DNA from 3 places in the Bacillus sp. HSf4 genome. Region 3 is predicted to be linked to each of the others. Evidence: riboswitches for the same ligand, from Rfam matches in the RefSeq annotation. Region 3 holds a riboswitch; each other region holds the start of a gene.
What was found. Region 3 has a riboswitch for S-adenosylmethionine ahead of P3X63_RS06480 (bifunctional homocysteine S-methyltransferase/methylenetetrahydrofolate reductase). Riboswitches for the same ligand answer to the same signal wherever they lie in the genome.
Positions count from the first base shown of each region.

Region 1 (3,274 bases), 1.5 Mb from region 3:
TCCGGCTGGCTGTCGACGATGACCGCCCAGGAAACGGAAACACCTGCCAGAACGATAACTGCTGTGATAAGGGAAACGATTTTTTTGCGAATCGTCGTCTTTGCTGCCATCAGGTAAAATAGCATGAATGCAGGCAATACCATATAAGCTTGCAGCATTTTGACGTTAAAGCCGACGCCGACCATACAGAAGGCTCCGAGCAGCCATCCGATTTTTCCTTTGCGGACGGCTTTAAACAACATCCATGTTGCGATCATCAAACAAAGGACGAGAATGCTGTCAACGTTGTTTGTATGGCTGACGGCAACGGCAATCGGTGTACATGCCATCACGAGAGCCGCTATTCTTGCCGCCGTTTTTCCGAAGGTCGGTTTTACAATAAAGTACAAGAGTGATACAGAGATCACTTCAGCAATCGCTTCGGGCAGAACGACGCTCCAGCCGTGCACGCCGAATACGAGAGCGAACAGTGTTTGAATCCATAATGCGACAGGCGGTTTATCAACCGTTACAAAGCCTGCCGGGTCAAAAGATGCGTAAAAGAAATTATGAAAGCTTTGGGTCATACTCTCAACGGCCGCCGTATAGTAGGCGTTGTCTGTGTCGTTATTCCAGATGCCGTAAAGGTTTAAACATGCAGATAATGCGAGAATCAATACAAGAAAGATATCAATTTTCCTTTTCTTTTCCATTATTCGGTCACCTCACTTACATGCATTATAGAAGCCAAATATGATCAAACTATGAACAAATCAAGAAGGATTTTTAAATTGTAAAAACGCGGGCAAAAAAAAGAGACATACCGATTACGGTATGTCTCAAACGCGTGTTTTTATTTCCACACATCTTCTGCAATGTCAATTACATGGCGCAGTTTTTCCCACTGCTGTTCTTCCGTTAAAAGGTTTCCCTCTTCCGTTGAAGCGAAGCCGCACTGCGGACTCAGGCAGAGCTGGCTCAGATCAACATAGCGGGAAGCTTCTTCAATACGGCGCTTGACGGCTGCAGGGTCTTCAAGCTCTCCAAACTTAGAAGTAATTAAGCCGAGGACGATCTGTAAATCTTTCCGTTTGACGTAACGAAGCGGTTCAAACCCGCCGGAGCGTTCATCGTCAAATTCCAGGAAGAGTCCGTCAAGGTTCAGTCCGTCGAAAATCGTTTCCGCGGCCGCGTCGTAGCCGCCTGAGGCCACATATGTCGAACGGAAGTTTCCGCGGCAAATATGCATGGTGACGGTCAAATCATCAGGGCGTCCGTCAAGCGCTTCATTGATCGTTTTGGCGAAGGATTCACGCAGTTCATCAGGCTGGCGTCCGAACGCTTTGATTTGTTCGTGTCCCTTTTCAGAGAAAAATACGGACCAAGCTGTGTCGTCAAGCTGCAGATAGCGGCAGCCTGCATCATAAAACGCGTCGATCGCTTTTTTGTAAGCTTGGGCCACATCATGATGGAACTCATCCAGATCCGCGTACGGGCTTTCATCAAGCTTTCCTCTGAAAAACAGCATATTCGGGCTCGGAATTGTCATTTTCGCCGTATGGTCTCCGGCAATACGATGAAGAAAACGATAATCGTCAAGCATTGGATGATTCGTAAAATCGACTTTGCCGGTCACTTTTATGCCGCGCGGTTTTGTTACTACATTGTGAAATTGAATTCCCTTGTCCGCTGTATAACCCTCTACACCGTCAAGGCCCTCCAGAAAGTCGAAGTGCCACCATGAGCGGCGGAATTCGCCGTCTGTCACGGCTTGAAGCCCAATCTCTTTTTGTTTTTCAACGATGCGCTTGATCTCTTCGTTCTCGACTTCGCGCAATTGTTCAGTGGTGATTTCACCGGACGCTTTTTGAAGGCGCGCTCTTTTCACAGGTTCTGACCGCAAAAGGCTGCCCACTTGATCAGCCCGGTACGGCCCCTTTTTTTGATTTGGCGTTTGTGACAGTTCAGCTGCTGGATTTGTCATGATTGATCCCTCTTTCTGTTTTGGTAACATAAAAAAGCTCTTCCTGATAAGGAAGAGCTTGATAGACAATCTCCTCCTTATCTTCAAGAACGCGAATACGCTCTTAAGGATTTAGCACCATTCTGTCATAGACAGCGGTTGCCGGGTTTCACAGGGCCAGTCCCTCCACCACTCTTGATAAGGAAAACCTTTTTTATGCGATTTTTATAATAATTTTAATATTAATACTTTTTATGAAAATGTCAATGGTATTTGGCAAAAATCTCTCTGTTTAGGTATTTTTCCATACCGTTTGATATTTTTCATTTTCCTCTGCAGCCATTCGTTCCATTCGAGGTTTGCTTGATGTCTTCGGATTGGACAGCATCGTATAAATGTCTATGGCCTTGAATGATATTAAATCGACTCAAGGTGTGATTTTTTCTGAAAAGCAGTTGTGAGAACGTTCAACAAGGTGATGCATCAAAGGCTTCATATTGAAGTGTGTTATCTTTCAATTCCAGGTTTGCAAAATACGTATGAATCAAATGGTCCATTTTAAACATCTTTGATTTATAGATTGTGGGAAAAACACCGGATCAATGGGTTTTCGACAAACTGCCTTCAGGCGGTATTTCTTCAGATATTTATCATATCCCGGAAACAGAAAAAGATGATCACAATCGATATTTGAAAGCGTTTTCTAAATTGTGTTCAACTACCATATTTCCGGTCGCTTTAAAAATATAATAGAACTAAGGTCTCGGGATAGAAGGGGGGATTAGATGAAAAATAAATTAAAAGACGTTGTTCAGCATTTAGTGATGAATCGTTCTTCTACGGTCGATTGGATCGAAAAAGAGATCAGCCAAAATAAAAGTGCAATTTGCAGCCATATTAGACAGCTGAATGACTACATTGGCAAGCAGAAGCTGGATTTGATTCAAATTACCCGAGAAGACGGCCGCATTTTGATCTCTGACAAAACGCGGGAATACCTTTATATCATGCTGAAAAAGGCAACATTTGTTGAACTGGACTACATTCCGCCGGAACTGAGAACGGGCCTGATCGTCATTAAACTCTCCACAAATCCGGCCCGTGATTCTTTAAAAGAGCTGGCTGACTTTGCAGCGGTCAGCAAAAATACGATGCTCCATGATATGAAGGCCGTCAAGGAATCTTTGCGAAACGAATCGCTGGATTTGCAATATTCGAGAAAAGACGGTTATCAGTTGATCGGCTCTGAGTATCGCATTCGCAAAAAGCTGGTCATTGAGACGAAAAAACTGCTGACTCGCGATGCCGGCGCCGCCTTATTGGAGCGGAAAG
Region 1 is NZ_CP120679.1:4,198,974-4,202,247, reverse strand. Features, by position in the region: gene P3X63_RS21665 (glycosyltransferase family 39 protein) at 1-692, opposite strand, end outside; gene P3X63_RS21660 (5-methyltetrahydropteroyltriglutamate--homocysteine S-methyltransferase) at 833-1,993, opposite strand; SAM riboswitch class I at 2,038-2,147, opposite strand; gene P3X63_RS21655 (BglG family transcription antiterminator) at 2,728-3,274, shown strand, end outside.
Region 1: linked by a shared signal. The riboswitch ahead of P3X63_RS21660 (5-methyltetrahydropteroyltriglutamate--homocysteine S-methyltransferase) and the one ahead of P3X63_RS06480 (bifunctional homocysteine S-methyltransferase/methylenetetrahydrofolate reductase) in region 3 are both predicted to bind S-adenosylmethionine.

Region 2 (3,274 bases), 460 kb from region 3:
CAGAAGAACGCTCGTGATGACAATGAGAGCGTAATAGTCTCCCTTTAATAAAAGGCTGACTAGCGTATAGGAAAGACTTAATGAAAGAAACGGCGATACGATCCATACTTTCAGCATCGTTTTGACCACCTGTTTATGAAAAACATTGCCGCCGTTTTTTGCCATTCCCATTCCTATTATAGAAGATGATGTCACCTGCGCGAGCGGAACCGGAAGACCGAAAATTGAGCTGATCATCACAAGCCCGGCTCCGGTGCTTGACAGAAGGATCCCCTCTCCTTTTGAGAATCTGGTGATCTTTTTGCCGTTTGTTTCAAGTACGCGCCGGCCCAATAATAGGGCGCCCAGTGCGACGAACAGCCCGCCGTACAGCGTTCCTTCGCCAACTGTCAAAACATGCGCCGCCACCAGAGGGCCGACAGCGTTTGCGACATTGTTCATTCCCGCTGAGAAGGCCTCAAAAAATCCGCTGATGAGCAGAAGGACCGCCAAAATTTTCGCTTTGTTCCCTGAAGCGGGACGCTTTATCGCTTTTTTCATGATCTTTGCCATGGCAAATGTAAAAGTAAAAGCGGCGATTGGAACGATAACCCAAAACATGACGATGACAAGCAAAGATTTGACATATAAAATTTGATAGGCGACACCGACGCCGACGACAGATCCGACTGTCACCTCACTTGTCGAAAGCGGAATGCCGAGAACGTTTGCGATAAAGAGCGACAAAGCGGCTGATCCGATGATAATGCAGACGATTTCCAGCGTGATCACCTGTTCGGGAATAATACCCGAGCTGATCGTCTTCACGACGTTTCCGCCGCCGATGACGGCACCTGAGAGAACGCCGGCCGCACAGATCAAAAGCGCGTGAAGCTTCTTTTTGACCGCTTCCGATCCGTAGGCGATGCCCATTGAAGCGGCGGCCCCGCTTGCTCCAATGTTCATCGCAAAAAACATGCTAAATAAAATGGCGGCAAGTTCCATAACTCATCTCCTTACTCGTGCAGTCCGCATTCGGTTTTGTTTAAGCCGTTCCATCGTCCGGAGCGGAGATCGTCCATCGTAAAGGCAGGAGAGGTGCACGGCGCACAGCCTATGCTCGGATAGCCTTGGTCGTGAAGCGGATTATACGGCAGATCGTGTTTTGTGACATATCTCCAAATATCCTTCCACGTCCAATGGATGAGCGGACATACTTTGATGGACTTGAATTTCTCGTCTTTGTTTAAGAAGTTCGTCTTTCTGCGTCCTTCGGATTGTTCGCGGCGAAGGCCAGACAGCCATGCCGGATAGCCGGAAAGCACCTCGCGGAGAGGAATGATCTTCCGCATTTCACAGCAGGAATTCGGGGCGGTCTTCCAAAGTTCATCCCCGTATTGTTCAGCTTGCTGTGCGACGGTAAGCTCCGGTTTTTTCATCACAATCTGGAGGCCGGGATATCGTTCTTTGACAGCGTCTATCGTTTCATACGTTTCTTTAAAATGAAGGCCTGTATCAAGGAAGACGATGACAGCGTCTTTTTTCACCTTGTAAATCAAATCGATCAGGACAATTCCCTCAATTCCGAAGCTGCATGCATATACGAGCTGATCTCCGTAATGGCCGTACGCCCATTTCAGGACGGACAGTGCTCCTTTATATGAATCATCTTCTTGAAAAGAGATGGTCGGTTCTTCCCATGTACTGTAAGTAAAAATTGTCGGTTCCCCCTTTTTTCGCCAACAAAAAAACGGCTTCCAGCAGAAAAAAACTGTGAAAACCGCCTCTAGTTTGTCTAGTCAGCTATTTCAATCTTATTTTTTCATTTTTTTCAATTTGAATGACCTTGCCGTCTTGAACAACGAATGTGATCGATCCGTAATTCATGTCCTTCAGCATGTCTTTCATTTTGATGATCGCTTTTTCGAGCTGCTCATCTGTTTTCACTCCTAGCTCCTCCTCTGCCCCGTAAAAATTAAAATCTTTCTTCCAAATTTGAAAGAAAGATGAGGAACTTCTCATATTCCTTATCTCTCAAAATGAGGGCATTTTGCTGGAAGTAGCACCTTACGTCTGCACGCAGGTTGCCGGGTTTCATCGGACCAGTCCCTCCACCGCTCTTGATAAGTTTGCTTTTGTTATTTTAAAATTTTAGCACAATTCGAATAAAAGTCAACCCGACTTTTTTGATAGGATTAATAAAAATAAAAAATGATACGTTTTTCCTATTTCTGAATCTGAAAAAAGAAACAAAAAAACCGTTCCCCATTTCAGGGGACACGGCATCGGTCACATTTCCATCCAGGATGTTGATTCAGGATTGACTTTCCATTCTTTCAGCTTGACGGCATCCGCTTCTTTGATCATACCTTCGGCAAGCGCAGCTTCCGTCAAGGTGTCATAATCGGTGAGTGTATAATAGGCGATACCTGCCTCACCAAAAGCGGCGGCGGCTTTGTCGAGGCCGTATGTGAAGATCGCGGCGACGCCGAGCACCTCACATCCGGCTTCTTTCAGCGCGGCGGCGGCTTCAAGCACACTTCCTCCTGTTGAAATCAAATCTTCGATCACAACGACTTTTTGGCCATTACTTACGGCCCCTTCGATTTGATTTCCTTTTCCGTGCGCCTTCGGCTTGCTTCTGACATAGCACATCGGCAGCTGCAGCCTGTCAGCGGCCAGCGCAGCATGCGGAATACCCGCTGTCGCCGTTCCGGCGATCATTTCCGCTTCGGGAAATTTGTCTTGTATCAATTCGGCAAGGCCGGAAGCGATGGTGTCGCGCACTTCGGGGTATGAAAGTGTCAATCGGTTGTCGCAATAGATCGGCGACAGGATGCCGCTTGCCCATGTGAACGGCTCATTCGGCCTCAGGAAAACCGCTTTGATTTTTAATAGATGGTTGGCTATCTCTGTTTTCATGCCTTGATTCCCTCCCATTGAAACGCTATTTTCTGATAGGCTGCGACCGGATCCGGCGCCTTTGTGATCGACCGGCCGACAACGATCGCCGAAACGCCTTTTTCCCTTGCGTATTCCGGCGTCGCTACTCTGACTTGGTCATTGGTATTGTCATCTGCCAGGCGGATTCCCGGTGTGACGGTCAGAAAATCAGGAGCTGCAGCCTGATAAATGCGCTCAGCTTCATGTACGGAGCAGACGACCCCGTCGAGCCCGCTTTGTGCAGCCAATCTGCTGTAGTGAAGCACAGCCTCCTCAAGCGGCGCTTCGATCAAGAGTTCGCTTGTCAGTATGTCTTGGGACGTGCTGGTCAGCTGGGTCACCGCGATTAATG
Region 2 is NZ_CP120679.1:1,743,054-1,746,327, reverse strand. Features, by position in the region: gene P3X63_RS08920 (sulfate permease) at 1-984, opposite strand, end outside; gene P3X63_RS08915 (phosphoadenylyl-sulfate reductase) at 996-1,697, opposite strand; gene P3X63_RS08910 (YezD family protein) at 1,783-1,896, opposite strand; SAM riboswitch class I at 2,004-2,109, opposite strand; gene pyrE (orotate phosphoribosyltransferase) at 2,269-2,901, opposite strand; gene pyrF (orotidine-5'-phosphate decarboxylase) at 2,898-3,274, opposite strand, start outside.
Region 2: linked by a shared signal. The riboswitch ahead of P3X63_RS08910 (YezD family protein) and the one ahead of P3X63_RS06480 (bifunctional homocysteine S-methyltransferase/methylenetetrahydrofolate reductase) in region 3 are both predicted to bind S-adenosylmethionine.

Region 3 (3,274 bases):
TCCGAGTAGACCGGCTGGGAAATAAAATAGTCGGCGCCGCAGTCGATTTTCTTCTCGATCCGTTTGACCGCTTTATCAATGTGTCTGACGTTCGGATTGAAGGCGGCGGCGACAGAAAAGTTCGTTTTTTTGCCGAGCGGTTTCCCGGAATAGGACAAACCTTCATTGAACTGCTTGATCAGGCCGATCAAATCAAATGACGTCAAGTCATAGACGGAGGTGGCGCCCGGGAAGTCGCCGATTTTCGACGGATCGCCGGTGATCGCCAGCACATCGGACAGCCCGAGGGTGTCAAGGCCCATTAAATGAGACTGCAGGCCGATCAGGTTGCGGTCTCTGCAGGTGATATGGACAAGTGACCTCATATCGAGCCGCTGCTTTAACAGCGCCCCGCAGGCGACATTGCTGATCCGCGGAGTCGCAAGCGAGTTGTCCGCCAAGGTCAGGGCATCGATTCCCGCCGCCTTTAATTCCTCTGCTGCGCGGAGAAACTTTTCAAAGTTTAATTGTTTAGGAGGGTCCAGTTCAACGATGATCGATCGTTTTTCTTTTGCCAGTTCGTCCAGTGCGGGCTCTGTTCTTTCTTGTTGAACGGCCGCTTGCGCTTGCTTTTTGATTTTGACATGTTTTTCGGTGACGGGCGGAAGGTCTTTGACCGCTTCAGCCATCGCTCTGATGTGGTGCGGCGTCGTACCGCAGCATCCGCCGATGATTCGTGCGCCCTGGTTGCGAAATTCCTTCGCACTGTCTCTGAAATATTGGTCATCAGTTTCATAGACGAGGCGACCTTCAACAAGGGATGGAAGGCTGCTGTTTGGATAGACGGAAAGGTAGGCGTTTTCCAAAAGCGGCACTTCTTCGAGCGCTTTGATCATATGATGGGGACCGAGGCGGCAGTTGATGCCGACCACGTCGGCTCCGAGATCAGCCAAAAGCTTTAAGCTGTCGCTGAGCGGTGTTCCGTCTTGAAGAACACCTTCCTCATGCATGGAGACATTCAGAACAATCGGCAGGTCTGTTTCCTTTCTGGCAATCTTCAACACTTCGCGCGCTTCTTCCAAATCATAATAGGTTTCCAGAAGAAGCCCGTCAGGCTCCTCATTTAATAGAAGGTAAAGCTGTTCGCGAAAGCTCCGTTTAATGTCATCGAGTGAATACGTGTTTTTATTAAACGTCCGGATTCCGCCGAGCGTTCCGAAAACATACGCGGAACCGGCGGCAGAACGGGCGATGCGGACGGCTTTTTCGTTGATTTGCTTCGTTTCGTCTTCAAGGCCGTATCTGGACAGCTTGATGAAGTTTGCACCGTACGTGTTCGTTTGAATAATGTCGGCGCCTGCTTGGACGTATGCTTCATGGACGCGTTTAACTTCATCGGGCTTTGATATATTCAATTCTTCAAAACAGCGGTCGATTCCGTAAGAATAAAGGAGCGTCCCCATGGCACCGTCGGCGATTAAAATGTTGTGTTTTATATCATCCAAAAAACCCATTGTTTTCCCCCTTGAACATGTTGATAAATAAAAAAGTCTTCTGATAAGAAGACTTTTAAGCGACAATGTCGGTCTTCTTATCTTCCAAGCAGACTGCTTGCTGGATTTAGCACCTTGGTCATGAATATTCATTCACCGGTTGCTGAGGCTTCATCGGGCCAGTCCCTCTGCCTCTCTTGATAAGAACAGCTATTCAATTGTGTGATGAATACTTTAACTCAATTTACCGAAAATCGGGGGAATAATCAACAGTAAATTGAGAATTTATCGAAAATTTATAAATTGAACATCAATCGGAAGGTCTGCTTCTTTGACTAAGCCGATGATTTGCTGGAGATCGTCTTTGTTTTTTCCGGTTACCCGGATTTGATCATCCTGAATTTGGGATTTGACTTTCAGCCCAGATTTTTTGATCAGATTGTTGATTTTCTTTGCGTTGTCTTTATCGATCCCCTGAACCAGTTTGCCCCGCTGTCTGACGGTTCCGCCTGAAGCGTTCTCAAGCTTTGCGTATTCGATGTTCTTTGTCGGGACATTCCGCTTGATCAGCTTGCCGACGAGGACATCTTTCAGCTGGTCCATTTTAAACTCGTCGTCTGAGACAAGGACAAGCTCGTCTCCTTCAAGCGTAATGCTGCTTTTTGAACCTTTGAAATCATAGCGTGTGCCGATTTCTTTCAGAGCGGTTTGAATTGCGTTTTGAACTTCAGGGAGTTCAACCTTTGAGACGATGTCAAATGAGCTTTCTTTTGCCATGTGAAAACCTCCATCCATTTTACTTATGAGTCAATTATAGTAGAATAAGGTGAAACTTCCAATATGGTACGGTTTTGCCTGGCCGTTATCTGGCAATAATTTGAACATTGGAGGAATACATCAATAGAACAGGTGCATGAAGAAAGGAAGAATCAATATGAGACCGGGACAGCAATTAACTTTGCAAATAGATCACAAAGCCGACTACGGGTACTTTTTGACGGACGGAGATGAATCGATTCTCCTCCATCACAGCGAGGTCACCGCGGATATAGAAGATCTGGAAGAAGTCGACGTTTTTGTGTATGTCGATCATGAGGGGCGCTTGGCGGCTACGATGAGAAAACCGATCATCAGCGCTGATCACTACGATTGGGTGGAAGTCGTGGATGCCGTCAGCGACATGGGGGTGTTCGTCGATGTCGGGCTCACAAAGGATGCGCTTGTCGCCACCGAACATCTTCCGCCTTATGAATCTGTCTGGCCTCAAAAAGGGGACAGGCTGTACTGCATGCTGAAGATCACAAGCCACGGCAGAATGTTTGCCAAACCTGCTCCGGAAGACAAGATGAGCGAGCTTTTTCACAAAGCTTCGGACGATTTAATGAACAAGGAGATGACAGGAACAGTATACCGTTTGATCGCATCAGGCTCTTTTTTGATTTCCGATGAAGGCATAAGAGGCTTTATCCATTCATCTGAAAGAAAAGAAGAGCCGAGGCTTGGAGAGAGGCTGACAGCAAGGGTGATCAAAGTAAAAGAAGACGGTACGGTCAATTTGTCGCTCCTGCCGAGAAAGCAGGACGCCATGTCTGTTGACGCCGAACAGATCCTCACTTATATGAGGACGAGAAACGGTGCGATGCCTTTTTGGGATAAAAGCGACCCGGAAGATATCAAAGAGCGGTTTAACATGAGCAAGGCGGCGTTTAAAAGAGCGCTCGGCCACCTGATGAAGCAGGGGAAAATCTATCAGGAAGAGGGCTGGACATACGAGAAAAAATAGGGGCGGGCGCAATCGCCCC
Region 3 is NZ_CP120679.1:1,278,493-1,281,766, forward strand. Features, by position in the region: gene P3X63_RS06480 (bifunctional homocysteine S-methyltransferase/methylenetetrahydrofolate reductase) at 1-1,493, opposite strand, end outside; SAM riboswitch class I at 1,568-1,679, opposite strand; gene P3X63_RS06485 (YajQ family cyclic di-GMP-binding protein) at 1,758-2,249, opposite strand; gene P3X63_RS06490 (CvfB family protein) at 2,407-3,255, shown strand.